DNA from 2 places in the Streptomyces sp. NPDC007896 genome. Region 2 is predicted to be linked to the other one. Evidence: riboswitches for the same ligand, from Rfam matches in the RefSeq annotation. Region 2 holds a riboswitch; the other holds the start of a gene.
What was found. A riboswitch is a leader RNA that binds a small molecule or an ion and turns the genes downstream of it on or off. The one in region 2 is predicted to bind glycine.

Region 1 (14,270 bases), on a different contig from region 2:
GCTGGTGTTGCCCAGTCTGTTGGGCAAGCTCGGTGTGGACTCCCTGACCATCAATCCCGGTCTCGACGAATCCAGGCCCACGGAGACGGCGGACACGCGGCGGGCCGGTCTGGTGCGGCTGGGCGAGATCGTCGCGTCCGCGCGGGCCGCGTTCGGGGTGCGTTTCGACCCGGTCGGCGAGCGACTCTCGCTCGTCGACGAGAAGGGACGGATCGTCGAGGACGACCGGGCCCTGCTCGTCATGCTCGACCTGGTGGCCGCGGAACGGCGCAGTGGGCGGGTGGCGCTGCCGGTGACCACCACGCGGATCGCCGAGCAGGTGGCGGCGTACCACGGGACGCAGGTGGAGTGGACGACGACGTCTCCGGACGATCTGACGAGGGTCGGACGCGAGGAGTCGACGATCTTCGGCGGTGACGGGCGCGGCGGATTCATCATTCCGGAGTTCAGCAGCGTCTTCGACGGCGCGGCGGCCTTCGTACGACTGATCGGGCTGGTGGCGCGGACGCAGCTCACGTTGAGCCAGATCGACGCGCGGATTCCGCGGGCGCATGTCCTCAAGCGCGACCTGGCCACTCCCTGGGCTGTCAAGGGCCTGGTGATGCGCCGGGTCGTGGAGGCGGCCGGGGACCGGTTCGTGGACACGACCGACGGCGTACGGGTGGTGGAGACGGACGGGCGCTGGGTGATGGTGCTTCCCGACCCCGCCGAGGCGGTGACGCATCTGTGGGCGGAGGGGCCCGACGACGCGTCCGCGGAGGCCCTGCTCGACGAGTGGGCTGCCGTCGTGGACAGCGCAGGTCGCTGAAACGGACAGCACGCGCGCGTGCCGGACAAGTGCCCCCAAAGGGGCCTGTCCGGCACGCCGGTGGGGCCATTCGGAGGTAGCACCCGCGACGTGCGACGATGTGCGGCATGCCGCAGCAGCCCCCCATTCGGAGCACACCTCCGCGCCCCCCGCGCCCGGACGCCTCCATGTCGCTGCTCACCAACGTCATGGATCACAGCCTCGACGACGGATACGCCGAGGCGGCCGCCCGTAGGCAGACCGAGGGTGCCGGCGGCATGCCGAAAACGGTGCGGGCGAAGCTGGGCCTCGCGGCCGGTCTCGTCCTCGCGGCCCTGGTGGTGACCGTGGGCGCGGCGAACGCGCGGATTGCTGCTCCGGTCGTCGCCAAGGAGCGCCAGGAGCTCATCGACCGCGTCGAACGGGAGACCGCGGCCGCGGACAAGCTCGAGAGCGGGGTCGACACCCTGCGCGACGACGTGAGCGCCAAGCAGAACGAGGCGTTGAAGAGGCAGGGGGGCAGCGGCCAGGCCGATCTGGTGGGCGTACTGTCGGGTGCCGTCGCCGTCCACGGGCCCGGTGTGAAGCTCGTCGTGAACGACGCCAAGGAAGCCACCGAGGGCGGCGACGGCAATCCTCGTGAGACCAGCGGGTTCTCCGACACCGGGCGCGTCCGCGACCGTGATATGCAGCGGGTCGTCAACGGGCTCTGGGAGTCCGGCGCGGAGGCTGTCTCGATCAACGGGCAGCGGCTGACGGCACTGTCGGCGATCAGGGCAGCGGGTGACGCGATACTGGTCGACAACAAGCCGCTGGTGCCGCCCTACACGGTGCTGGCGGTGGGGGACGGCGAGCGGCTCAGCACCAGGTTCCAGAACAGTGCCGACGGCCTGTATCTGCACGCCCTGCAGGAGAACTACGGCATCCGGACCGCCATTTCCGTCGAAAAGGACGTCCAGTTGTCCGCCGCACCGAGTGTGATCGTACGTACAGCACAGCCGAGCACAGAGAAGGGCACATCGTGATCGCCGTACTGGGCCTCGTCGTGGGAGTCGTGGCTGGATTGTTGGTCCGGCCCGAGGTTCCGGCGGTCGTCGAGCCTTACCTTCCGATCGCCGTCGTGGCGGCGCTGGACGCCGTCTTCGGAGGGCTGCGGGCGATGCTCGACGGCATCTTCGACGACAAGGTCTTCGTGGTCTCCTTCCTGTCGAACGTGGTCGTGGCCGCACTGATCGTCTTCCTGGGCGACAAGTTGGGCGTGGGCGCCCAACTCTCCACCGGCGTCGTGGTCGTCCTCGGCATCCGCATCTTCTCCAACGCCGCGGCGATCCGCCGTCACGTTTTCCGGGCGTGAGGCCGATGAGCAACGAGGGCGAGACACCCGAGAACCGGCTGCGCAGGGAACTTCCCGAAGAGGTCCCGGCAGCGGCTCCCGAGAGTTCGGGGCCCGAGCAGCGCGACGAGAAGGACGAGCCGTCGCTGACCGGCCGGCAGCGGCTCGTGAAGGGGTTGTGGCCGCCGCGGGTGACGCGCGCGCAACTCATCGTCGCCCTGCTTCTGTTCGGCCTCGGCTTCGGCCTGGCCGTCCAGGTGGCCTCCAACAGCGACAGCGGCAGCGCACTGCGCGGCGCGCGTCAAGAGGATCTCGTACGCATCCTCGATGAACTCGACAACCGTACGCAGCGTCTAGAAGACGAGAAGCAGGGTCTCGAAGATCAGCGCACCGAGCTGGAGAACAGCTCGAACCAGGCCGCGGAGGCCCGCAAGCAGACCGCCGAGAAGGAGAAGCAACTCGGCATTCTGGCGGGCACGGTGGCGGCGCAGGGACCCGGCATCACGCTGACGATCAACGACACGAAGGGGACGGTCAAGGCGGACATGCTGCTTGACGCGATCCAGGAGCTGCGCGCCGCCGGGGCGGAGGCGATCCAGGTGAACGGTGTACGGGTCGTCGCCAGCACCTATCTGGCCGACTCCGGCAAGGGCGTGAGTGTCGACGGGAACAAGATCACTCAGCCTTATCGTTTCAAGGTCATCGGTAAGCCGCAGGACCTCGAGCCGGCGCTCAACATCCCCGGAGGCGTGGTGCAGACTCTTGAGAAGGAGCAGGCCACCGTCACGGTGGAGCGTGCGACGAAGATCATTGTGGATGCCTTGCGGGCTGCGAAGCAGCCTGACTACGCTCGGTCGTCCTCCCAGTGAACCGGGGGTGCATGGGCGTCGTCCGGCGAGGGCATGAGGTTGCGGGGGGTCGGCGCACCGAATGGGTGGTGCGTGGTGGAAACTGTCTGGTGGATACGGACGTTGTGAGGATGTCCGGGTCGACCGGTGTGTTCAATCAGTGTTCGTCCTGCCCCACGGGCGGGTCTGTTTCGGTCAAGGGGAATCGCCCGTGAAGTTGTTTGCGAAGTTGTTCGGCAAGAGCGCACGAGGAGAGGGCAGCGACAACGCGACTGCCCGACACCGTGCCCCACGCCATGGTGACGCGGAGGGCCAGAGCGGCGACCGCCCGCTGTTCCGGGACCAGGTCGGTGACATTCCCGGTGGTCAGGGCGCGCCGTCTGTTGACCCTGCCCAGTCCGGACGCATAGGTTTCGGGGAACCGTCAGCCTCAAGTGCGGGTGGAGGGTTCGCCTCCGACCCGTACGCGTCCCATGCCCCTGGGGGGCAGCCGCGGCAGGAGGATCCGTCCATGTCGGCCCTGGTGTGTACGAGGTGCGGTAACCGCAACGCGGAGAACAGCCGCTTCTGCTCCAACTGCGGTGCGCCGCTGCGGCCCGGTGCGGTCCCGGAGCGTGCGTCCGAGACCACATCCACGATCTCCATTTCGGGCATCGAGGCCTACGATGCCGAGGTCACCGGCCAGACGCAGATGCCGACGCTCTCTCCGGAGGCGCAGGCGGCCGTCGACGCGCTGCCGCTCGGCTCTGCGCTCCTGGTGGTGCGCCGCGGTCCGAACTCGGGCAGCCGCTTCCTGCTGGACGGTGACCTGACCACGGCCGGGCGTCATCCGCAGAGCGACATCTTCCTGGACGACGTGACCGTGTCGCGTCGCCACGTGGAGTTCCGTCGCGCCGCGGACGGCTCGTTCACGGTCGCGGACGTGGGCAGCCTGAACGGCACGTACGTCAACCGGGAGCGAATCGACTCGGTCCCGCTGTCGAACGGCGATGAGGTGCAGATCGGCAAGTACCGGCTGGTCTTCTACGCGAGCCAGCGAGGCATCTGACCCTCCCCCGGACTCCGTCCGGGGGGACCCTCAGGAAGGTCCATGCTTCGATCACCGAGCGGCGGTGCCGGGAGCGGTACCGCCGCAGCGGACAGTGGGCTGATCAGCATCGGCTCGGTGCTGAACACGCTGCGCGACGAGTTCCCCGAAGTCACGATCTCCAAGATCCGGTTCCTGGAGTCGGAGGGGCTCATCGAGCCGCAGCGGACCCCCTCGGGGTATCGCAAGTTCAGCCAGGCCGACGTCGAGCGCCTCGGGCACGTACTGCGGATGCAGCGGGACCACTATCTGCCGTTGAAGGTGATCCGCGAGCATCTGGACGCTCTGGAGCGTGGGGAGCCGGTGCGGCTGCCGTCCGTGGGGCGGCAGCGCGACTCCGGTGACGGGGAGCCGTTCGGTGGGCTCGGTGACCTCTTCGGGGAGCCCGAGGCACCCACAGCGGCCCGGGTGGGCCGTGCGGAGCTGCTGGCCGCCGCCGAGATCGGTGAGCAGGAGCTTCAGGAGTGGGAGTCGTACGGCCTCCTCGCCCCGCTTCCGGACGGGGCATATGACGCCGAGGCGGTGACGGTCGCCGCGCTCGTCGTCGAGCTCGGGCGATTCGGGATCGAGCCACGCCATTTGCGTGCGATGAAGGCCGCGGCCGACCGTGACGCGGGGCTCGTGGACCAGGTGGTGGCCCCTTTGCGGCGCCACCGCAATCCGCAGACCAGGGCGCACGCCGAGGCCCGTACGAAGGAGCTGGCGGGGCTGACGGTGAAGCTGCACGCGGCGCTGGTGCAGACCGCGCTGGGCGTGCGGCTTCCCTGACCCGAAGTGCCCGGCGGGCGTCCGGATCGGCCACCCGTTCTGTGCCCGACTACCCAAACGTCCCGGGCACGGCCTAGGGTTACTGTGTGAACGAGCTCGATGTCGTAGGTGTCCGGGTCGAAATGCCCTCCAACCAACCGATCGTGCTCCTGCGTGAAGTGGGAGGCGACCGTTACCTCCCCATCTGGATCGGACCGGGGGAGGCGACGGCGATCGCCTTCGCCCAGCAGGGCATGGCCCCCGCGCGACCGCTGACCCACGACCTGTTCAAGGACGTGCTGGAAGCCGTCGGCCAGGAGCTCACCGAGGTGCGCATCACTGATCTGCGCGAGGGGGTCTTCTACGCGGAGCTGGTGTTCGCCAGCGGGGTCGAGGTCAGTGCCCGCCCGTCCGACGCCATAGCGCTGGCGCTGCGCACCGGAACGCCGATCTACGGCAGTGACGGGGTGCTCGACGACGCCGGCATCGCGATCCCGGACGAGCAGGAGGACGAGGTGGAGAAGTTCCGAGAGTTCCTCGACCAGATCTCGCCCGAGGACTTCGGGACCAACAGCCAGTAGGGGGACCGGTCAACGGGTGACGGGACCGATCGCCCGCGGGTGGGCGATCGGACGCCGGGCTCGCGGGTCAGGGCGTGGCGTCCGCCCCCTGACAAAACGATGGATCGCAGGACTCGGGGGCGGCAATTGCCCGTGGCCCGTGTGGCGCGCTGCGGCCCGCTCCGAGAGCATTCGGCTAGCCTTTCCCCGCGGTGGGACACGGGAAACCACTCCTAGGGTGATTATCACTCGGCGTGCCGAGTGTGGCGATCGTTGACGCACCCCCGGTGACTGCCTACCGTCGAGAGGGCAGGTCAAGGACGGAGGTCGGCGTGAGAAGCAGCGGCGACGGTACGGCTGGGGGTGCCCCCGGACGAAGTCTGGGGGAGAGCAGCCCGTACCCGCTTCACGGCAGCGCGGCCGATCACGTTCCGCAGCGGCCGACAGCGGTGTCTGGCGAGCACGGTGGGGGAGGGGCGGCGGCCGAGGAGATCGGCTACCGCGGTCCTACGGCGTGTGCCGCCGCGGGCATCACCTACCGGCAGCTGGACTACTGGGCCAGGACCGGTCTGGTCGAACCGAGCGTGCGGCCCGCTTACGGGTCGGGGACCCAGCGGCTCTACAGCTTCCGGGACGTCGTCGTCCTGAAGATCGTGAAGCGGTTCCTCGACACGGGAGTGTCGTTGCAGAACATCCGCTCCACGGTCCAGCACCTCAGGGAACGCGGCTTCCGGGACCTGGAGCGGATGACGCTGATGAGCGACGGCGCGACCGTCTACGAATGTTCCTCGCCCGACGAGGTCCACGCCCTGTTGCAGGGCGGCCAGGGCGTCTTCGGGATCGCCGTGGGCGTGGTGTGGCGGGACGTCGAGAGCGCGCTCTCGCAGTTGCACGGGGAGCGCGTGGACACGGGCGAGACGCTCGTCGGGCACAACCCGACGGACGAGCTGGCGCGTCGGCGCAATCGGGCCGTCTGAGGTCCGCAGAGGCATTGTCAGTGGCGTAGGGCAGCATCGGAGATGTGAGAACCGCGCCTACGATCCTGCATCTCGACATGGATGCCTTCTTCGCCTCGGCGGAGCAGGCAGCCAAGCCGAGCCTGCGCGGGAAGGCCGTCGTCGTGGGCGGGCTCGGACCCCGCGGAGTCGTCGCGACCGCCTCGTACGAGGCACGGGTCTTCGGGGTGCACTCGGCGATGCCCATGGCCCAGGCACGGCGGCTCGCGCCGAACGCCGCGTATCTCGTGCCCCGCTTCACGCTCTACCGGGAGGTCAGCGAGCAGGTGATGGGGCTGCTGGGGGCGCTGTCGCCGTTGGTGGAGCCGCTGAGCCTGGACGAGGCGTTCGTCGATCTGGAGGCGGGGCAAGCCGCCTGGGACGAGGCTTCCGCGCGGCTGGCCGGGGTGAAGCTGCGCGCGGACATACGGGCCGTCACGGGGCTGACGGGTTCGGTGGGGCTCGCCGCGTCCAAGATGCTCGCCAAGATCGCTTCGGAGCAGGCGAAGCCCGACGGTCTCGTGGTCATCGAACCGGGGACGGAGCGCGCGCTGCTGGGGCCGATGTCGGTGCGGACGCTGCCGGGTGTCGGGCCGGCGACCGGGGACCATCTGCGCCGGGCAGGGATCACCACGGTCGACGAGATCGCCGAGGCGGGCGAGGACGAGCTCGTACGGCTGGTGGGGAAGGCGCACGGGCACGCGCTGTACGCGATGGCGCTGGCGCACGACGAGCGGCCCGTGGTGGCCGAGCGGGAGACGAAGTCCGTGTCGGTGGAGGACACGTACGACGTGGACATCCACGATCGGATGCGGGTGGGCCTGGAGGTGCAGCGGCTCGCCGACCGGTGTGTGCGGCGGTTGCGGGGTGCGGGGCTGTCCGGGCGGACCATCGTGCTGAAGGTGCGCAGGTATGACTTCTCGACGCTGACCCGGTCCGAGACGCTGCGGGGGCCGACGGACGACCCCGGCGTCGTACGAGAGGCCGCCGCGCGGCTTCTGGAGGCGGTGGACACGACCGGGGGCGTGCGGCTGCTGGGGGTCGGCGTCTCGGGGCTCGCCGACTACACGCAGGAGGACCTGTTCGCCCAGGCCCAGGCCCAGGCGCAAGCGGAGGCGGAGGCCGCCGCGGGGGAGTCGGCGGTGCTCGAGCATCCGGGCGAAGAGAGGGCGGAGGAAGCGGCTGCCGAGCAGGCGCCGCCTGCCGAGCGGCGGTGGCCTGCGGGGCATGACGTGCGGCATGCGGAGTTCGGGCACGGGTGGGTGCAGGGGAGTGGGCTCGGCAGGGTCACCGTGCGGTTCGAGACGCCTTACTCCGAGCCGGGGCGTGTGCGGACGTTTCGTACGGATGATGTTGCGTTGGAGTTGGCGGATCCGTTGCCGTTGGTGATGGGGGCCGTGTGCGATCGCCGTGGGGGGTGAGGTCGGTTCGGCAGTCGCGGGTTGTCTGTGGCTGGTCGCGCAGTTTCCCGCGCCCCTGGAGGGGCGCGCCAGCGGGGCGCAAGCCGAGAGGTCACCCTTCGTCCGTGCCCGCCAGACGGCCGAAGTCGCGGTCCGGGGGCGGGGGTGGGGGTGTCACGTCCAGGCCGTAGTGGTGGTAGAGCTGGAGTTCCTGTTCGGGGGAGAGGTGGCGGCCCACGCCGAAGTCGGGGGCGTCCTTGATCAGGGCGCGGTCGAAGGGGACACGCAGGGTGCCCTCGACGACTTCGCTGGGCTCCAGGGGGACGAAGGCGTCCCTGCTGAACAGGCCCGTCCGTATGGCGGCCCACTCCGGGACGCCGGTCGCGTCGTCGAGATAGACCTCGTCGACCGTGCCGATCTTGGCGCCGTTGCGGTCGAGCGCCTTGCGGCCGATCAGGTTGCGCGGATCGATGTCGGTCTGCACGGTCCCTCCACTCGCTAGCAACTCATCCGTAAGCACTACAAAAGAGCACATTCGGGAAGGTGGCCACTCGAAAGCTCGTGCGTTGTCCTCGCTGGTACGCTGGCAAGCGGCTGCTGACCCCGTGCGGGAGAGTCCTCCAGACATCATCGGAGGCGCCGAAGGAGCAAATCCTCCCCGGAATCTCTCAGGCACACGTACCGCACGGACGAGGTCACTCTGGAAAGCAGGGCGGGTGTCGAAGGCCTCCGCTCTCACCGACGGTGAAAGCCGGGTCGCAGTGAGCGGGCGGTCCGGTGAAGCTCTCAGGTTGAGATGACAGAGGGGGAGGCCGTCGGGGTACCCGCGCCGTGGTGCCCCTCGAAGGTCGTGTCAGACCAGGAGGCCTCCGCAATGACCGCCCATCGCATTCCGCTCTCCGAGCTCGAACAGGGAATCCCCTTCGAGCAGCGCCACATCGGGCCCGACCCCGAGGCACGGGCCAAGATGCTCGCGCAGGTCGGGTACGGCTCGCTCGACGAGCTGACGGCCGCCGCCGTGCCGGACGTCATCAAGAACGCCGAGGCGCTGGAGCTGCCGGGCGCGCGCACCGAGGCCGAGGTACTGGCCGAGCTGCGCTCTCTCGCGGACCGCAACCAGGTGCTCGACTCGATGATCGGCCTCGGCTACTACGGCACGTTCACGCCGCCGGTGATCCTGCGCAACGTCATGGAGAACCCGGCCTGGTACACCGCGTACACGCCGTACCAGCCGGAGATCTCCCAGGGGCGGCTCGAAGCGCTGCTGAACTTCCAGACCGTCGTCGCCGAGCTGACCGGGCTGCCCACCTCCGGCGCCTCGCTGCTCGACGAGGGCACCGCTGCCGCCGAGGCGATGGCGCTGTCCCGACGCATGGGCAAGAACAAGAAGGGCCTCTTCCTGGTCGACGCGGACACCCTGCCGCAGACCGTCGCCGTCATCGAGACCCGCGCCGAGCCGACCGGCGTCGAGATCGTCGTCGCCGACCTGGGCGAGGGCATCCCGGCCGAGATCGCCGGGCGTGAGATCAATGGCGTGCTGATCCAGTACCCGGGCGCCTCCGGTGCCGTACGCGACCTGAAGCCCGTCATCGAGCAGGCGCACGAGCTCGGCGCGGTCGTCACGGTCGCCGCCGACCTGCTCGCCCTCACGCTGCTCACCTCGCCCGGTGAGCTCGGCGCCGACATCGCGATCGGTACGACCCAGCGCTTCGGCGTGCCGATGGGCTTCGGCGGTCCGCACGCCGGATACATGGCGGTGCGCGAGAAGTTCGCGCGCAGCCTGCCCGGCCGGCTGGTGGGCGTCTCCGTGGACGCCGACGGACACAAGGCGTACCGGCTCGCTCTGCAGACGCGGGAGCAGCACATCCGCCGCGAGAAGGCGACCAGCAACATCTGTACGGCGCAGGTGCTGCTCGCGGTGATGGCCGGCATGTACGCCGTCTACCACGGTCCCGAGGGCCTGCGGACCATCGCGCGGCGTACGCACCGGTACGCCACGATCCTCGCCGCGGGCCTGACGGCCGGCGGGGTCGAGGTCGTGCACGGTGCCTACTTCGACACGCTGACCGCGCGGGTGCCGGGCCGGGCCGCCGAGGTCGTGGCGGGCGCGCGCAGCGGAGGCGTCAACCTCCATCTCGTCGACGCCGACCACGTGTCGATCGCCTGCGACGAGACCACCGCCCGCAAGCAGGTGGGCGCCGTGTGGACCGCGTTCGGCGTCGACGGTGACATCGAGGCCCTGGACGCCAGCGCCGAGGACACGCTGCCCGCGGCGCTGCTGCGCACCGACGACTACCTCACGCACCCGGTCTTCCACCAGTACCGCTCCGAGACCGCGATGCTGCGCTACCTGCGCAGGCTGTCCGACCGTGACTACGCGCTCGACCGCGGCATGATCCCGCTGGGCTCCTGCACCATGAAGCTCAACGCGACCACCGAGATGGAGCCGGTCACCTGGCCCGAGTTCGGCCAGCTGCACCCCTTCGTGCCCGCCGAGCAGGCGCAGGGCTATCTCACCCTCATCCAGGAGCTGGAGGAGCGGCTCGCCGAGGTCACCGGGTACGACAAGGTGTCGCTCCAGCCGAACGCGGGCTCCCAGGGCGAGCTGGCCGGGCTGCTGGCCGTACGCGGCTACCACCGGGCCAACGGCGATGACCAGCGCACGGTCTGCCTGATCCCGTCCTCCGCGCACGGCACGAACGCCGCGAGCGCCGTGATGGCCGGCATGAAGGTCGTCGTCGTGAAGACCGCCGAGGACGGCGAGATCGACGTCGAGGACCTGCGCGCGAAGATCGAGCAGTACCGCGACGAGCTGTCCGTGCTGATGATCACGTACCCCTCGACGCACGGTGTGTTCGAGGAGCACGTCGCCGACATCTGCGCGCAGGTGCACGAGGCGGGCGGGCAGGTGTACGTCGACGGTGCCAACCTCAACGCACTGGTGGGCCTCGCCAAGCCGGGCCACTTCGGCGGTGACGTCTCCCACCTGAACCTGCACAAGACGTTCTGCATCCCGCACGGCGGTGGCGGTCCGGGCGTGGGCCCGGTCGGCGTACGCGCGCACCTGGCGCCGTACCTGCCGAACCACCCGCTGCAGCCCGCGGCCGGTCCCGAGACCGGCGTGGGACCGATCTCGGCCGCTCCCTGGGGCTCGGCGGGCATTCTGCCGATCTCCTGGGCGTACGTCCGTCTCATGGGCGGTGAGGGACTCAAGCGGGCCACGCAGGTGGCGGTGCTGTCCGCGAACTACATCGCCAAGCGCCTGGAGCCGCACTTCCCGGTGCTCTACACCGGCCCCGGCGGGCTGGTCGCGCACGAGTGCATCATCGATCTGCGTCCGCTGACCAAGGCGACCGGTGTCAGCGTCGACGACATCGCCAAGCGGCTCATCGACTACGGCTTCCACGCGCCGACGATGTCCTTCCCGGTGGCCGGCACGCTGATGATCGAGCCCACCGAGTCCGAGGACCTGATCGAGCTCGACCGGTTCTGCGAGGCGATGATCGCCATTCGTGCGGAGATCGACAAGGTCGGCTCGGGCGTCTGGGCGGCCGAGGACAACCCGCTGCGGAACGCGCCGCACACCGCCGCCGCACTCGGCGGCGAGTGGGAGCACGCGTACACCCGCGAGGAGGCCGTCTTCCCGGCCGGCGTCTCGGCCGCGGACAAGTACTGGCCGCCGGTGCGCCGCATCGACCAGGCGTACGGCGACCGGAACCTGGTCTGTTCCTGCCCGCCGCTGGACGCTTACGAAGAGTAGTCACCCTCGGATACGCGTCGGGGCCGGTTCGGAGATCACGTCTCCGGGCCGGCCCCTCTCCATGTCTGGGCGACGGTCACCGCCACCCGGTTGTGCGGCTCAGGCGGCCGTCATCACGTGCTCGCTGCCCTGGGGGCGGTGCGGGGCGATGATCTGGCCGTCGGGCAGGAGCTCACCGGTGTCCTCGAAGAGCAGAACGCCGTTGCACAGCAGGCTCCATCCCTGCTCCGGGTGGTGCGCCACGAGGCGGGCGGACTCCCGGTCGGCTGATTCGGCTGTCGGACACGGTGGCTGGTGCTGGCACATGGATGGGATCTTTCGCTGGGATGAGAGATGAGTGGTGGCTGTGGTGTCTTTCCCGCGGCTTGAAGTGTTCATGGCCGCCCCCCGGTGGTGTGTGTTTGGAACCCAGTGTTGCCCTACGGGCGTCAATCCGCAGGGATTTCGCAGCAGCGCTCCTCACAGGTTGGAGACGCGTCACCCGTGCGGACGGTTCAGTCCAACTGCACGGTCCCTTCGGGGGGTTCGCGGTGGCCGGATGGGGCTAGTCCGGTCGGGGCGGAGGGGCGTTCTCCCTCGTACGAGCGCTGTGGGGCCCGAACGAGCGGGCGGGTTCGGGCGGCAACGTGCCCCGCGACCGGGACAACGGTGGCGGGGCACGGGGCTATGCGCTCGGTGTGCTTCTCCGGGTGGGTGATTACGCGGGCGAGCTGAGCAGTGGGGCGGGGGTGAGCCGGTGTGTGAGGACCGGGAGGAGTTCGGCGACGCGGTGCGGGCGATGCGCGGCGATACCGGGCGGCGCGGGCGCCAGCGGCACCAGGAGATCGGTGGCGGCCGGGTGCCCGGTGGCGCCGTCCGCCGCGCAGTCGCCGTGCAGCCAGAGGGTGAGCATGTAGAGCTCGGGAACGGACAACAGCCGTGGTTGGTACGGCTGGCCCATGTTCTCGGCGTGACGCAGGGCGCGCTCGGTGGAGGCGATGTAGGGGCCTTCGAAGAAGTGCGAGAAGGCCCAGCCGTCGGGAGTGAGCATGGTGTCGGCCGCGGCCACCGACCGCTCGCCGCAGCGGATCAGGAAGCGCCATCCGGCGAGCCGGGTGGTGGAGGCGCCGGCCGGTGTGATGCGGTCCAGAACGTGTACGGGCAACGGGAGTTCGGGGGTGACGGGTCCCTGGGCCATACGTAGGGACGGGGTGCGGGCCTCGCGGACTGCGGTGGGGGAACCGAGTGCCGTGAGGACGGTGCGCAGGGCGGGCGAGGGAGCCGGGGGGACATGCAGCGGCATGGTGGGTCGCCTCTCATTCGACAGGCACAGTGGCGCGAGGGCGGGGGCGGACGGCGCTGTCAGCTCTCGGGGTCGGAGGGGCGAGGGGTCTGGATCTGCCGACAGGATGTCGCCTGCCGCACGTCACCTCGACGACAGGACCTAGGACCGCGAGCGCCAACTCTCCGCCTCGTTTGCGGAGTTTATACGACACGTGTTCAGATGGTGTTTCATCTAGCTGTCCTGAATATGAAGAGCAAGGCGATATTCGGTCGATGAAACGAGAGGTTCATCCCGATTCCGCGTCGGGGCCCGTCGGTGACCTCGGATTGCTTTGTCGGAGCGGTCGGCCGATTCTCGTCGGCGTTTTTCACGAGATCGTGTCAGGCTGAAACTGTGCCCTGGTTCATGCCCCGTGAATGTGCCTCCGGACAACGGGTACCAGGGTAGCGGTCGGCGAGGCCCTGCAGGGCGTTATCGATCGTGTTGCCTGGGCATCATCCTCCGGGACGGCAGGGGCCGGAGGATCGGTCTGCCCATTCGAGGAGGGATGCTTCGATGGGAGAGAAGGTCGTGGCAGGGTCGTACGACCTGTCCGATCGCCGACACTACCGAGGCAAGCTCCGGCAGTGTCTGACGGGGCTGGCGCGGCTGCTGGAGGAGAAGCGGTTCGATCGCCCGAAGAATCTCATGGGGCTGGAGATCGAACTGAATCTCGCCGGGCCCGACGGCATGCCCAGGATGATGAATGCGCAAGTACTCGAAAGGATTGCGAGCCGAGACTTTCAAACAGAACTTGCCATGTTCAACCTGGAAGTCAACATAGCCCCACATCGATTGGACGGCCGGGTATTCGACCGGCTCGCCGAGGAGCTGCACACCTCACTCGCATATGCCCATCGAAAGGCCGGCGAACTCGACGCGGGAATCATGATGATCGGGATTCTGCCGACGCTCGACCGTGACGACCTGGTCTCCTCGAACCTGTCGGACGTCGATCGCTACACCCTGCTCAACGATCAGATCGTGGCCGCCCGCGGCGAGGACTTCGTGCTCGACATCGACGGGGTGGAGCGCCTCGTCTGTACGTCGAAGTCCATCGCACCCGAGGCCGCCTGCACCTCCGTGCAGTTGCACCTCCAGGTCACTCCGGCCCGCTTCGCGGACGTGTGGAACGCGGCGCAGGCCGTTGCCGCCGTGCAGGTGGCGATCGGTGCCAACTCGCCCTTCCTGTTCGGCCGTGAGCTGTGGCGTGAGTCGCGCCCGCCGTTGTTCCAGCAGTCCACCGACACCCGGCCGCCCGAGCTCCAGGCGCAGGGGGTGCGTCCGCGCACCTGGTTCGGCGAGCGGTGGATCTCCTCGGCGTACGACCTCTTCGAGGAGAACCTGCGCTTCTTCCCGCCTCTGCTGCCCATCAGCGACGAGGAGGACCCGCTCGCGGTCCTCGACGCCGGAGGCATTCCCAGGCTCGCCGAACTCGTGCTGCACAACG
Region 2 (14,270 bases):
AGGTGCGTGATGTCCTTGCCCTGGAACTCGACCTTGCCCGCGGTCGGTTCGAGCAGCCGCGTGATGAGCCGGCCCATCGTGGACTTGCCGCAGCCGGACTCGCCCACGACGCCCAGGGTCTCCCCGGAGCGCACCTCGAAGTCGAGGCCGTCGACGGCGCGCACGGCACCGACCTGACGCTGCAGCAGGCCCTTGCGGATGGGGAAGTGCTTCTGCAGCCCGGTCACCTTCAGCAGGACGTCACCCGGGGCGGCGTCCTTGGTGAGGGTGGCGCCGCCTTCGTCCTGTGCCTGTGCGGGAATGGTCACTTCCGCGTCCTTGGCTTTCTCGCTCACAGCTTCGGCGCAATCTCTTCGGTCCAGATGCGTTCCCGCTGCTCCTGGGTCATGTGGCAGGCGGCCCAGTGCCGTCCGCCGACCTCGGTCAGCTCGGGGCGGACCGTGCGGGTCACGTTGTCCTTGGGAACGTCCGCGTACGGGCAGCGCGGGTTGAAGGCGCAGCCGGACGGGATGTTGATCAGCGAGGGCGGGGAGCCCTTGACGGGGATGAGGCGCTCGGTCTGCTCACGGTCCAGGCGCGGCATCGAGCCGAGCAGCCCCCAGGTGTAGGGGTGCCGGGGCTCGTAGAACACCTTCTCGGCCGGACCGCGCTCGATGCAACGGCCGCCGTACATCACCAGGATGTCGTCGGCGAGCTCCGCGACGACGCCCAGGTCGTGGGTGATGATGATGACCGCGGAGCCGAACTCCTTCTGCAGGTCCCGCATCAGGTCGAGGATCTGCGCCTGGACGGTCACGTCCAGGGCGGTCGTCGGCTCGTCCGCGATGAGCAGCTCGGGGTTGTTGACCAGCGACATCGCGATCATCGCGCGCTGGCGCATACCGCCGGAGAACTCGTGCGGGTAGCTGTCGACGCGCTTGTCCGGCTGCGGGATGCCCACGCGGTCGAGCATCTCGACCGCGCGGCGCTTCGCCGTCTTCTTGTCCACGTTGTGGTGGATGCGGTACGCCTCCACGATCTGCTGACCGATCGTGTAGTACGGGTGCAGCGCGGACAGCGGATCCTGGAAGATCATCGCCATCTCGCGGCCGCGCAGCTTGCGTACGTAGTCCTGGTCGGCGGACAGCAGTTCGGTGCCGTTCAGCCAGATCTCGCCGGAGATCTGCGCCTTGCGCTTGCCGTACTGGCCGGCCGTGTGCAGGCCCATGATGCCGAGCGAGGTCACCGACTTGCCGGAGCCGGACTCGCCCACGATCCCGAGGGTCTTGCCCTTCTCCAGCTGGAAGCTGAGCCCGTCGACGGACTTGACCAGACCGTCGTCGGTCGGGAAGTGCACCTTCAGGTCGCGTACTTCGAGGAAGGCGGAGGGCGCGGGCGAGTCCTTGACGGGCTCGGCCACCGCTCCGCTCTTGCTGAGTTCGGTCATGAGAGCCTCACTCGGGGGTCGATCACGGCGTACAGGACGTCCACCACGAGGTTGGCGAGAAGCACCGCGAGAGAAGTGATCAGGGTGACACCCAGGATGATGGGCAGGTCCTGGTTCTTGATGGCGTCGAGCACCGCGCGGCCGAGGCCGGGCAGGTTGAACGTCGACTCCGTCAGGATGGCGCCGCCAATGAGGGCGCCGAGGTCCATGCCCAGCATGGTGAGGATGGGGGTCATCGTGGAGCGCATGGCGTGCTTGCCGATGACGACCTGCTCCTTGAGGCCCTTGGCACGTGCCGTGCGGATGTAGTCCTCGCCGAGGATCTCCAGCATGGTGGCGCGGGTGATCCGGGCGTACATCGCCGCGTACAGGAAGGCGAGGGTGATCCAGGGCATGATCATGCCGCCGAACCAGCCGCTGACGCTCTGGTCGAGCGGCACGTACTGCGCGTTGATCCAATGCAGTCCGAAGGTGAAGATCGCCAGGCTGAGCATGCCGGTGAAGTAGATGGGGAGGGAGACACCGGAGAGGGCGACAACCATCGCACCGCGGTCCCAGATGCTGCCCCGCTTGAGCGCGGAGAGCACACCGGCCGCGACACCGAAGACCAGCCACAGCACGGCGGCACCGAGCGCGAGCCCCAGGGTCACCGGGAAGCGGTCGGTGAGCACCGGCCAGACGGCCTGCTCGCTGCGGAAGGAGTAGCCGAAGCAGGGCGCGGCGCAGTGCGTGACGTCGCCGCCGCCCGAGTAGGTGCGGCCGGCGAAGATGCCCTTGAAGAACTCCCAGACCTGGGAGTAGATCGGGTCGCTCAGGCCCAGCTTCTGCCGTACGGCCTCGACGGCTGCCGGGTCGGCCTGCTTGCCCACGAAGCTCGAGGCGATGTCGACGCCCGCCCACTTGGGGACGAGGAAGAAGATGCCGAAGACCACCATGACGATGACCACGAGCATCACTGCGGCGGCGAACAGCCGCCTGATGAGGTAAGCGAGCACAGCTTACGGCCCGCCGCGGGGCCGCGGGCCACCGGAGGTCATCCGATGGCCCGCGACCACGCCGCGCCGGCCTTCACCTGCCTTTCGTGCCTGTACGGCGGGTGTGCCGGTTTACTTCTTCGGGTTCTTCAGACCGAGGTTGACGAAGTCGTACGTACCGCTGTAGTTGTCCGTCGTGTAGACGTTCGCGAGGTTGTCGCTGCGCCAGTTGATGAACTTCTCGAAGGTGAAGGGCAGGTAGTACGCGCCCTCCATGACCTTGTGGTTGATCTCGGTCGAGATCTTGGTCTTGCCCGCGTCGTCCAGCGTGGTGACGTACTGGTTGAACAGACCGTCGATGGTCTTGTCGTTGATCAGGGCGAAGTTGTTGTTACCGCTCGGCGCGATGTACTTGCTGTCCCACAGCGGCAGACCGAAGCCCTGGACGGTCGGGAAGTCCGGGCCCCAGCCCATGATGATGATGCCGTAGCCCTTCTTCTGCACGTTCGAGGGGCTGCCGATGATGCCGGTGGTCTGCGAACCGTCGTACTGGTCGATCTGGGCGTTGATGCCGATCTTCTTCAGCGACGCCTGGAGCGACTGGGCCGTGGCGACCTCGACCGGCTTGTTGTTGCGCACCGCGATGGTGGTGGAGAAGCCGTTCGGCTTGCCGCACGCCTTCAGCGCCGCCTTGGCCTTCTCGACGTTGCCGTTCTTGTCGGCACCGGAGATGCCGTACGGGTCGTACTTCTGGCCCTCGGCGCCCGGGACGGACGGCGGGAGCATGTTGGTGCCGATGTCACCACCGGCGATCGGGCCACCGCGCGCGGTCTGCAGCGAGACGTGGTCCGCGCCGAGGATCACGGCCTTGCGGCACTCGACGTTGTCGAACGGCTTCACGCTCTGCGGGAAGGCCGCGTACCGGATGTAACCCGAGATCGGGTTGTCCAGGTTGGCCTTGTGCTCCTTCAGGGCGGTGGTGCGGCCCTGCGGGGACATGCCGGTCTGGTTGATGTCCAGGTCCAGGTCACCGTTGAGCAGGCGCTGGTCCAGCTGGTTGGCGTCCGAGTAGAACTGGACGGTGATCTTGTCCGGGTACGCCTTGCGGATCGGGTCCGAGGACTGCTTCCAGTTCGTGTTGCGCGCCAGCGTCAGGCTCTTGCCGGGGCTGTAGGACTCGAACTTGTACGGGCCGGAGGAGAACGGCTTCAGGCCGTACTTGGACTTGGTGTCCATGTCCTGGCGGACCGGGGAGGCCGAGACCAGACCCAGCACCTCCTGGAAGTCCGAGTTGGCCTTGGGGAGGTGGAAGACGATCGTCTTGTCGTCCGGCGTGGTGATGGCCTTCAGGCCCAGCTTGTCCTTGGACGTGTCCTTGTAGGGACCCTTGTACTCGCCCTTGGGGTCCAGGAAGTCCTTGAGGTACGTCGGACCGCCGGACAGCACGTCCTGCGCCCACACGCGCTCGATGCCGTACTTCACGTCCTTGGACGTGATCGCCTTGCCGTCCTCCCACGTGACGCCGTCACGCAGGGTGTACGTGTACGTCTTGCCGTCGTCCGTGACCTTCGCGAGACCCGTGGCGAGGTCCGGGGTGAGCTCGGCGCCGGCCTTGCCCGGCTCCGTCTTGCCCGTGACCAGCTGGCGGCTGTAGTAGCGCGCGAAGTCCCACATGAAGCCGTAGTAGCCACGCGTGGTGTCCCACGAGTCGGCGTCCTGGGCACCGCCGAACCGCAGCGTGCCGCCCTTCTTGACCAGGGAGGCCTGGGCGACCTTGTTGTTGGCGGCGTCGAAGCCGGCGGCGCCGGTCTTCGAACCGTTGTTGTCGCCGCTGCCTCCGCCGCCGCACGCCGCCGTGGTCAGCAGTGCGGCGACCGCAGCAGCGGCGGCAAGCGCCTGCTTACGCCGCCCTGAGGTGCGTTGGGTAGTCACGATCTCGGATCCTCCGGATTTGATGAGAGACCCCGTGTTGGTGCCACGGGACGCTTGGGGTGTGGCAGTTCAGCGGGAGGCCTTCGGGTCCAGCGCGTCCCGCACGCCGTCGCCGAAGAGGTTGAAGGCAAGGACGGTGATGAAGATCGCCACACCAGGGACCACCATGTACATGGGGTCGGACTCGTAGTAGTCGATCGCGCTCGACAGCATCTGTCCCCAGGACGACGTGGGCGGCTTGACGCCCACACCCAGGAAGCTGAGTGCCGCCTCGGTGAGGATGTTCGTGGGGATCATCATCGTCGTGTAGACGATGATCGGTGCGACCAGGTTGGGCAGCAGTTCCTTGAACAGGATGTAGAAGCGCCCGGCGCCCAGCGATCGCGCGGCCTCGACGTACTCGCGCTCACGCATCGAGAGCGTCTGGCCGCGCACCACGCGTCCGATGTAGGGCCAGCCGAAGAAGCCGATGACCAGGATCATCACGAACACCCGCACGTTGGAGCCGGACAGGCCCAGCATGTTGTTCGGCATCACCGAGACCAGGGCGATCGTGAACAGGAGTTGCGGGAAGGCCAGCAGGCCGTCCATCACGCGGCTGATGAGCGAGTCCACCCAGCCTCCGAAGAAGCCCGCCAGGATGCCGAGCACGGTGCCGAGGACGACCGCTACGACGGCGGAGAGGAAGCCCACCAGGAGCGAGACGCGGGCACCGTAGAGGATGCGGGCGAGGATGTCGCGGCCGTTGACGGGCTCGACGCCCAGCAGGTGGTCGCCGCTGATGCCGCCCAATGACCCCGTGGGAGTACCGAACAGAGGGTCGATCAGCTTCTCGTTGAAGGTGTCCGGGTCCTGACCGAGCAGGTGGGTGATCACTGGCGCGAGCAGGGCGACCACGATGAGGACGAGCACGACGATGCCGCCGGTCAGGGCGAGCTTGTCCCTCTTCAGCCGCTCCCAGGCGATCCGGCCCAGGGAACGTCCCTGCACGACCTTCTCACCGGCGGCGGCAGCCGCCGCTTCTTCGGCCGCACTCGGGGCCGCTTCCGCGGTCGGCTCGTGCAATGGTGCCGTCATCTGGCAGGGACCCCTCTCAACCGGCGGTAGCCGGCCCACACGTGCCGCTTGTAGCGGCGTGATCAGTCCGTCGTACACAGGGGCTAAACCCCCTGGAGCGGGAGTCTTCAACGCCTCGGCGATCTGTAGCCAGACTTGAAGGTGAATGGATGCGTAAACGTGATGCTGTCAGGGGGGTTCCGTTATCCGGACGGCGGGTAACGGGGGTCGGACACGGGGCAGTTGGGACGCCGGGGGTGAATACGGGCGTTACCCGGACGATCCATCGCCATCTACGCGCGAAGAAATGCAGAGCCGCGGTGAAGGACCCGTGCTGATCCTTCACGGTTCGCCGAACGTCGGATCAGTATCCGCCGGGTGCCGGTGGATAGCCGTACCCACCCGCCATCGGAGCCTGGGCGGGGGCCGCGTGGGCCTCGCGGTCGTAGAACGGCCGCGCGTTGGCGCGCAGCCACATCGCCACCGGGTCGTACTCGTCCGACATCGCGACGGTCGACACGGGCAGCCCGTCCGGAACCGCGCCGATGGACTGCTGCATCATCGCCCGCACCGAGTCGACGGCGGGCGGCGAGGTGTCGTAGACGTCGAGCCCGATGGCCAGATACGGCGCCCCGAGCGCCGGCTGCACCCAGGCGCGGCGCAGCGAACGCACGGCGGTGGTGCGATGTGCGTTCTGGGTGAGCAGGGCGTAGAACTGCGGGATCTCGATGCCGGGTTCGGACAGGCGCAGCGGACCGGCGGGCTGGCGCTCCAGACCCGCCGCGATTCTGCGCAGATCCAGCCATGGGATGCCGACCCCGCCGCCCGGGGCGTGCGGATTGAGCCAGAGCCCGAAGTGGTCGGGGTAGAGGGTGCGGGCCACGTCGAGGCCGTCGACGACCTCGTACGACCGGTTCCAGCCGCTGGCCGAGAGTTCCTGGGCGGAGGTGACGCACGGCGCGTAGCCGAAGCCGTCCACCTCCATGTTCCCGTACTGGGCGTCCGGGGAGCCGCCCTGGCCGTGCCAGAGCAGCATCCACACCTGGCCGGACGACGGGGTCGCGAGCGCGCGAAGGAGCGCCTCGTAGGCGTCGTAACGCCCGGGCGTCACCTGGCGCAGCATGTGCTCGACCTGACCGGCCGCGGCCGTGCCCGACGCGCTCACCTTCAACCGCCCCTTCGCGAAGAAATCATGACGTCGACCAACCCCTCGGCCGAACCCCGGCCGAGCCATGAAACCAGCTTAAGCGGCGAATGCGCTCCGCTGGGGGAGCCGTTGGGAGCTCGGGGCCCGTTGTGGTCTGGAGGCTGCGGGTTGATCGTGGCTGGGCGCGCCCCCGCGGCGGAGCCGCACCATGGTCACAGCCTCGCGCCCCTTTCGGGGCGCTTCTACTGGGTCTGCTGATAGAAGGGCCGTACCTGGGCTCGCATCCAGTCGCCCACCGGGTCCTGGGCGACGTCCAGGAGGACCAGGTTCACCGGCCACCTGACCGCGACGCGGGAGAGGGCCCGGGAGAGGGCGTCCATGGGGAGGGCGCGGAGGTCTCCCTCCCACACGGAGAGTTCGACCCCGACGAACATGACCGGGTCGTCGCCCTCGATGCTGGCCAGACAGCGGCGGGCGGTCCGTACGACTCCCGTCGCCGCGAACTCGGCCGAGGCGGCGGCGAAGAAGTCCACCGGATCGTCCTGCCAGTCGGGCTCGTAGAGCTTCACCCGGCCCCCGCTCGTGGGCCCGTCCAGCGGGGTGCGCCCGGCCCGGCACAGCTCGGCGACCGCGAGGGGCGGCAGCGGCACACCGACCACCCCGTCCGGGTTGATCGCGATGCCGACCTGCGGAGGCAGCCCGCGGGCGAACTCGACCGCGGGCGCGATCGTGTACGACAGATGGCTGCCGGCGACCTGGCGGAACTGCTCCTCGGAGCTGAAGACCGGCACGTACGCCTGGCCGTCGATCTCCAGGGTGGGCAGGTCGAGGGATCCCGCGTGCGGTCCGCCGCCGTTGGGCAGCGGCACCCAGACGAAGCTGCGGCCGAGGACCTCGACGATGCGGCCGCCGGCCGAGGGCACTCCGAGGGACGCGGAGAGCACCTCCTCCAGTTCGTTGCCCGGCCAGCCGCCGTGCGAGTGGGGGTGTGAGCCGGGTTGCGGGTACGCCGGTGCCGAGAAGTCTGGGAAGTCGGGGATGTCCATCTGTCTACCTGTCTACCGCCTGCGGTGAACCACTGTTCTGGTGTTCTGGCTGGAAAGATTAGTGGGCCTGTACGACTTCCCTACCGCTCTCGGCCGCCCTCGACTGCTCCCGGCCACTCGCGGCCGTTTCTCAGTCACCGAAGCCGATCCTGCGCAGTACATCCGCCGCGTCCCGGTCGAGGAGCACCGCCGAGCCGCAGCCCTCCGGCAGGTCGCCCCGCTCGACGGAGCGCAGCAGTCGGGCGACCGCGCCCCGGTGACGGGCGAACGCGTACCTCGAGACGCCCCGGCCGCGCTCGCGCTGGCCCTCCAGCGCCGTGCCGGGCGTGACGTCGAGCAACAGCAGGTGGAGGGTGCCGCCGCGGCGCTGGGCCTCGCGGGCGAGCCAGCGGCGCACCCAGGCCTGCGTACCGCAGTCGTGCACGACGACCCCGACGCCGGAGCGCAGGGCGCGGCGCAGGCCCGCGTAGTGCGCGAGGCGGACGAGGGGCCGGTAGACGGCGTACGGCAGCCGGCCGGCCGCCCGCTCGTCCCAGCGGTCCCTGGCGTCCTGGGAGTCGATGCGCGGACCCTCGACGGCGCGGCGCATCAGGGTCGACTTGCCGCTGCCCGGCAACCCGGTGACCACGACGACGTCGGCCGCTCCGAAGTGCAGACCGTGCGGAGAGTGTCCCGCGCGCGCTCTGAGGTCGCGGACGACGGCCGTCGGCAGTGCCCCGCACGCCTCCCGGGTCCCGGCCGGGGCGCCGGGCTGCTCGGGCAGCGCGAGGCCCGAGGTCGTGGCGTACGCCGTGGTCCTGTTCACCGTGATCGTCCTCCCCTTGGGTGTGGAGTCCCATCCCCGTCGAGTGTAAAGAGAAGGTAATGCGCGGTGTCTCTCGTTTCCGTACGCGGACTGCCACAGGCCGGTTACAGATGCGGACTGCCGTGATCGGGCGGCGCGTGCGATGATGTGCCCGCCAACTGCATACCGGCCGCTTGAATCCGCGCGGGAGAGTTCCGGGAACCTTCGGGTACCCGGGCGCCGAAGGAGCAAGTCCCTCCCTTGAATCTCTCAGGCCCCGTTACCGCGCGGGCGAGGCACATCTGAAAAGCGGGCCGCTCTCCAGTGGCTCCACCCAAGGTGCAAGTCAGGACCTCCGTTCGCGGGGTCGTGATGAACCTCTCAGGTTCCGATGACAGATGGGGAGGAACGACCTCGCCGTCATGCCTTGGGAGCCCCACCGATGAGCAGTAACGCACCCCGTCTCACCGCGCTCGATGCCCTGCATCGCTCGCTCGGCGCGACGATGACCGACTTCGCGGGCTGGGACATGCCCCTGCGCTACGGCTCCGAACGCGACGAGCACCTCGCCGTACGCACCCGGGCCGGTCTCTTCGACCTGTCGCACATGGGCGAGATCACGGTCACCGGGCCGGGGGCCGCCGCCCTGCTGAACCACGCGCTGGTCGGCAACATCGCCTCCGTCGGCGTCGGCCGCGCCCGCTACACGATGATCTGCCAGGAGGACGGCGGCATCCTGGACGACCTGATCGTCTACCGGCTGGCCGAGCACGAGTACATGGTCGTCGCGAACGCCTCCAACGCCCAGGTGGTGCTGGACGCGCTGACCGAGCGCGCCGCCGGCTTCGACGCCCTCGTGCGCGACGACCGGGACGCGTACGCGCTGATCGCCGTGCAGGGCCCCGAGTCCCCCGGCATCCTCAAGTCGCTGACCGACGCCGACCTGGACGGGCTGAAGTACTACGCGGGCCTGCCGGGCACCGTCGCGGGCGTCCCGGCGCTGATCGCCCGCACGGGCTACACGGGCGAGGACGGCTTCGAGCTGTTCGTGGCCCCGTCCGACGCCGAGAAGCTGTGGCAGGCGCTGACGGACGCGGGCGCGCCCGTCGGGCTCGTCCCCTGCGGCCTGTCCTGCCGCGACACGCTGCGCCTGGAGGCGGGCATGCCGCTGTACGGGCATGAGCTGACCACCTCGCTCACCCCCTTCGACGCGGGGCTCGGGCGGGTCGTGAAGTTCGAGAAGGAGGGGGACTTCGTGGGGCGTGCCGCGCTCCAGGAGGCCGCCGCCCGCGCCGAGGAGAACCCCCCGCGGGTGCTCGTCGGGCTTGTCGCCGAGGGCCGTCGCGTACCGCGCGCCGGGTTCTCGGTCGTCGCCGACGGCAAGGTGATCGGCGAGGTCACCTCCGGCGCGCCCTCCCCGACGCTGGGCAAGCCGATCGCGATGGCGTACGTCGACGCCGCACACGCCGCGCCGGGCACGGCCGGGGTCGGCGTGGACATCCGGGGCAGCCATGAGCCGTACGAGGTCGTGGCGCTGCCGTTCTACAAGCGCCAGAAGTAGCTTCGGGGCCGAAAGGGCCCCGTTCAGCGCGCCCACGTGACGCACGCCGCTGTGTCACGTCTCGTATCCCAGGACCACTCGGTCATCCCGTTCATCCGCACTCCCCCGCGTACAGGAGAATTCAGGCCATGAGCAACCCCCAGCAGCTGCGCTACAGCAAGGAGCACGAGTGGCTGTCGGTCGCCGAGGACGGCGTCTCGACGGTCGGCATCACCGAGTTCGCGGCCAACGCGCTCGGCGATGTCGTCTACGCCCAGCTTCCGGAGGTCGGTGACACGGTGACCGCGGGCGAGACCTGCGGCGAACTGGAGTCGACCAAGTCCGTCAGCGACCTGTACGCGCCGGTCACCGGCGAGGTCGTGGAGGCCAACCAGGACGTGGTGGACGACCCGTCGCTGGTGAACTCCGCCCCCTTCGAGGGTGGCTGGCTGTTCAAGGTACGCGTCACGGACGAGCCGGCCGACCTGCTCTCCGCCGACGAGTACACCGAGTTCTCCGGCTCTTAAGGACTTCTGACTGATGTCGCTTCTGAACACGCCCCTGCACGAGCTGGACCCGGACGTCGCCGCCGCCGTCGACGCCGAGCTGCACCGCCAGCAGTCCACCCTGGAGATGATCGCCTCGGAGAACTTCGCTCCGGTCGCGGTCATGGAGGCCCAGGGCTCGGTCCTCACCAACAAGTACGCCGAGGGCTACCCGGGCCGCCGCTACTACGGCGGCTGCGAGCACGTCGACGTGGTCGAGCAGATCGCCATCGACCGCGTCAAGGCGCTCTTCGGCGCCGAGCACGCGAACGTACAGCCCCACTCGGGCGCCCAGGCCAACGCGGCGGCGATGTTCGCGCTGCTGAAGCCGGGCGACACGATCATGGGTCTGAACCTCGCGCACGGCGGGCACCTGACCCACGGCATGAAGATCAACTTCTCCGGCAAGCTGTACAACGTGGTCGCGTACCACGTGAACGACGAGACCGGTCAGGTCGACATGGCCGAGGTCGAGCGCCTCGCCAAGGAGTCCAGGCCGAAGCTGATCGTGGCGGGCTGGTCGGCGTACCCGCGCCAGCTGGACTTCGCCGAGTTCCGCCGCATCGCCGACGAGGTCGGCGCGTACCTGATGGTCGACATGGCGCACTTCGCGGGCCTCGTGGCCGCGGGCCTGCACCCCAACCCGGTGCCGCACGCCCACGTGGTCACCACTACGACCCACAAGACGCTGGGCGGCCCGCGCGGTGGCGTGATCCTGTCCACCGCCGAGCTGGCCAAGAAGATCAACTCCGCGGTCTTCCCCGGCCAGCAGGGCGGTCCGCTGGAGCATGTGATCGCCGCGAAGGCCGTCTCCTTCAAGGTCGCCGCCTCCGACGACTTCAAGGAGCGCCAGCAGCGCACGCTGGACGGCGCGCGGATCCTGGCCGAGCGCCTGGTCCAGGACGACGTCAAGGCCGTGGGCGTGGACGTCCTGTCCGGCGGCACGGACGTGCACCTGGTCCTGGTCGACCTGCGCAACTCCGAGCTGGACGGCCAGCAGGCCGAGGACCGTCTCCACGAGGTCGGCATCACGGTCAACCGGAACGCGATCCCGAATGACCCGCGGCCCCCGATGGTGACCTCGGGCCTGCGCATCGGCACGCCCGCCCTCGCCACCCGCGGCTTCCAGGCCGAGGACTTCACCGAGGTCGCGGACATCATCGCCGAGGCGCTGAAGCCCTCATACGACGCGGAGTCCCTCAAGACCCGGGTCTTGGCCCTGGCCGACAAGCACCCGCTGTACCCCGGCCTGAAGTAGTACAGAACCAGTTCCTGCGAAAGTTCACTTTCGTGCGGAAATTCGCACGGAACGTACGATTCACCAGGACGCCGCGCACACTGGAACCGGAGCTGTGCGCGGCGCCCACCCCCATGCACCACCCCTGTTGTGAGGAGTCCCCGTGGCCATCTCGGTCTTCGACCTGTTCTCGATCGGCATAGGCCCATCGAGCTCCCACACGGTGGGCCCGATGCGTGCGGCGCGCATGTTCGCCCGCCGGCTGCGCAACGAGGAGCTGCTGGCCTCGGTGGCCTCCGTCCGGGCGGAGCTGTACGGCTCCCTGGGCGCGACCGGCCACGGCCACGGCACCCCCAAGGCGGTGCTGCTGGGCCTGGAGGGCGCGTCGCCGCGAACGGTGGACGTGGAGGGCGCCGACGACCGCGTGGAGCAGATCAAGTCGTCGGGCCGTCTCGCCCTGCTCGGCACGCACGAGATCGCCTTCTCCTTCGACGACGACCTGGTCCTGCACCGCCGCAAGGCCCTGCCGTACCACGCGAACGGCATGACGATCTTCGCGTACGACGCCTCCGGCGCACTCGTCCTGGAGAAGACGTACTACTCGGTCGGCGGCGGCTTCGTGGTCGACGAGGACGCGGTGGGCGAGGACCGCATCAAACTCGACGACACGGTGCTCAAGTACCCGTTCCGCACAGGCGACGAGCTGCTGCGCCTGACGAAGGAGACCGGCCTGTCGATCTCCGCCCTGATGCTGGAGAACGAGCGGGCCTGGCGCACCGAGGAGGAGATCCGCGAGGGCCTCCTCGCGATCTGGCGTGTGATGCAGGCGTGCGTCTCCCGGGGCATGTCCCGCGAGGGCATCCTGCCGGGCGGCCTCAAGGTCCGCCGCCGCGCCGCCGTCTCGGCCCGCCAGCTGCGGGCGGAGGGCGACGCGCTGGCCCACGCGATGGAGTGGATCACGCTCTACGCGATGGCGGTGAACGAGGAGAACGCGGCGGGCGGGCGGGTGGTCACGGCTCCCACCAACGGCGCCGCGGGCATCATCCCGGCGGTCCTCCACTACTACATCAACTTCATCCCGGGCGCGGACGAGGACGGCGTCGTGCGCTTCCTGCTCGCCGCCGGCGCCATCGGGATGCTCTTCAAGGAGAACGCCTCCATCTCCGGCGCCGAGGTCGGCTGCCAGGGCGAGGTCGGCTCGGCCTGCTCGATGGCCGCGGGCGCCCTCGCCGAGGTCCTCGGCGGCAGCCCCGAACAGGTCGAGAACGCCGCCGAGATCGGCATGGAACACAACCTCGGCCTCACCTGCGACCCGGTCGGCGGCCTCGTCCAGATCCCCTGCATCGAACGCAACGGCATGGCAGCGGTGAAGGCGGTCACCGCCGCCCGCATGGCCATGCGCGGCGACGGCCGCCACCACGTCTCCCTCGACAAGGTCATCAAGACCATGAAGGAGACGGGCGCGGACATGAGCGTCAAGTACAAGGAGACGGCCCGGGGCGGGCTGGCGGTGAACATCATCGAGTGCTGAGGGACAGGCCCTGACCTGCGCGCTCGTGTCTTTCAGCGCTGTCAGGGCCTTCCCTGCCCACTCGGCGCAAAGTCCTCGACATGCCCCTGGGGCAGGCGTGAAAGTCCCCGGGACATCCCACGGGACGGGCGTCTGGCCTGGGGGTTCATGGCACCCTGTCCGTCCTCAAGGACGGCCTGCTGCTCGCAAGGGGACTGCACTGCGCTGCCGCATGTCCGGGTGAGGCCGTACCTGCCGAACGGCCTACCTGAGTGGCCTTCAACAGGCGTGGGCCCCTCTTGCTGCATACCGTCACCAGAGGATCAACTCCCGGTCTTGATCGTTCCGGGTCGGAGAGGTGAACCGAACAAGACGTTCGAAGGCGAGCGGCACCGCCATCGGAGAAGGGTTCCGGGTGCCAAGGAGGTCGGCAATGGTGACGCGAGCGCCGCGGGTCCGCCGGACACGGAGAAGGACCCGTCGCACCGTCGGAGCCTGCGTGCTCGCTGCGGGGTGTGTCTTCGCGAACTGCGTGCCGTCGGCCACGGCGAGTCCCCAAGGGGGCGCGTCCCGCCCGTGCGCGACGAAACCCTTCCCTCCGTCGGAAAGCACTCCACCCCCGATCCTGTCGGGCAGGGATGTATGGAGTTTCGTCTCCGAACCGGGCCTTCACCCCATGCGGGTGACCGTGACCGCGAACAGACCGGGAACGGCTCACGGAGACATCTTCGTCGCCCCGTTCAGCGCGGACCAGATGGTCGGCCAGACGGGGGCACTGGTCAACGACGACTCGGGTGATCCGGTCTGGTTCCGCCCGCTGCCTTCCACGAACCTCCAGAACGCCGACTTCAAGGTCCAGACCTATTACGGCGGTCGCGGGGGCCGGGGACAACCGGTGCTGACCTGGTGGCAGGGGACTCTCGCCCTTCCCCCGGCGTATACGAACCTGCCGGCCGGTGCGCCGGAACCGGGCGGGTGCTACTACATCTACGACTCCCACTACCGCCTGCTCAAAACGGTCTTCGCGCATCACGGCTACTACCCGGACGAGCACGAATTCACCCTGACCCGCA

Region 1: another riboswitch for glycine. It lies ahead of gcvP (aminomethyl-transferring glycine dehydrogenase); the one in region 2 lies ahead of gcvT (glycine cleavage system aminomethyltransferase GcvT).

Annotation. Positions count from the first base shown of each region.
Region 1 covers NZ_JBIBKX010000003.1:2,663-16,932, forward strand. Annotated here, with positions in the region: gene ACFZDJ_RS11175 (mannose-1-phosphate guanyltransferase) at 1-808, shown strand, start outside; gene ACFZDJ_RS11180 (DUF881 domain-containing protein) at 907-1,812, shown strand; gene ACFZDJ_RS11185 (small basic family protein) at 1,809-2,141, shown strand; gene ACFZDJ_RS11190 (DUF881 domain-containing protein) at 2,147-2,989, shown strand; gene ACFZDJ_RS11195 (FHA domain-containing protein) at 3,051-4,016, shown strand; gene ACFZDJ_RS11200 (MerR family transcriptional regulator) at 4,059-4,823, shown strand; gene ACFZDJ_RS11205 (bifunctional nuclease family protein) at 4,910-5,383, shown strand; gene ACFZDJ_RS11210 (MerR family transcriptional regulator) at 5,695-6,339, shown strand; gene ACFZDJ_RS11215 (DNA polymerase IV) at 6,384-7,778, shown strand; gene ACFZDJ_RS11220 (PRC-barrel domain-containing protein) at 7,870-8,241, opposite strand; glycine riboswitch at 8,356-8,451, shown strand; gene gcvP (aminomethyl-transferring glycine dehydrogenase) at 8,632-11,517, shown strand; gene ACFZDJ_RS11230 (DUF5999 family protein) at 11,617-11,823, opposite strand; gene ACFZDJ_RS11235 (hypothetical protein) at 12,215-12,799, opposite strand; gene ACFZDJ_RS11240 (glutamate-cysteine ligase family protein) at 13,337-14,270, shown strand, end outside.
Region 2 covers NZ_JBIBKX010000010.1:356,604-370,873, forward strand. Annotated here, with positions in the region: gene ACFZDJ_RS31220 (dipeptide ABC transporter ATP-binding protein) at 1-308, opposite strand, end outside; gene ACFZDJ_RS31225 (ABC transporter ATP-binding protein) at 332-1,426, opposite strand; gene ACFZDJ_RS31230 (ABC transporter permease) at 1,423-2,421, opposite strand; gene ACFZDJ_RS31235 (ABC transporter substrate-binding protein) at 2,533-4,332, opposite strand; gene ACFZDJ_RS31240 (ABC transporter permease) at 4,402-5,409, opposite strand; gene ACFZDJ_RS31245 (enhanced serine sensitivity protein SseB C-terminal domain-containing protein) at 5,753-6,553, opposite strand; gene ACFZDJ_RS31250 (enhanced serine sensitivity protein SseB) at 6,778-7,581, opposite strand; gene ACFZDJ_RS31255 (AAA family ATPase) at 7,712-8,392, opposite strand; glycine riboswitch at 8,561-8,661, shown strand; gene gcvT (glycine cleavage system aminomethyltransferase GcvT) at 8,808-9,926, shown strand; gene gcvH (glycine cleavage system protein GcvH) at 10,055-10,432, shown strand; gene glyA (serine hydroxymethyltransferase) at 10,446-11,708, shown strand; gene ACFZDJ_RS31275 (L-serine ammonia-lyase) at 11,851-13,218, shown strand; gene ACFZDJ_RS31280 (arylsulfotransferase family protein) at 13,886-14,270, shown strand, end outside.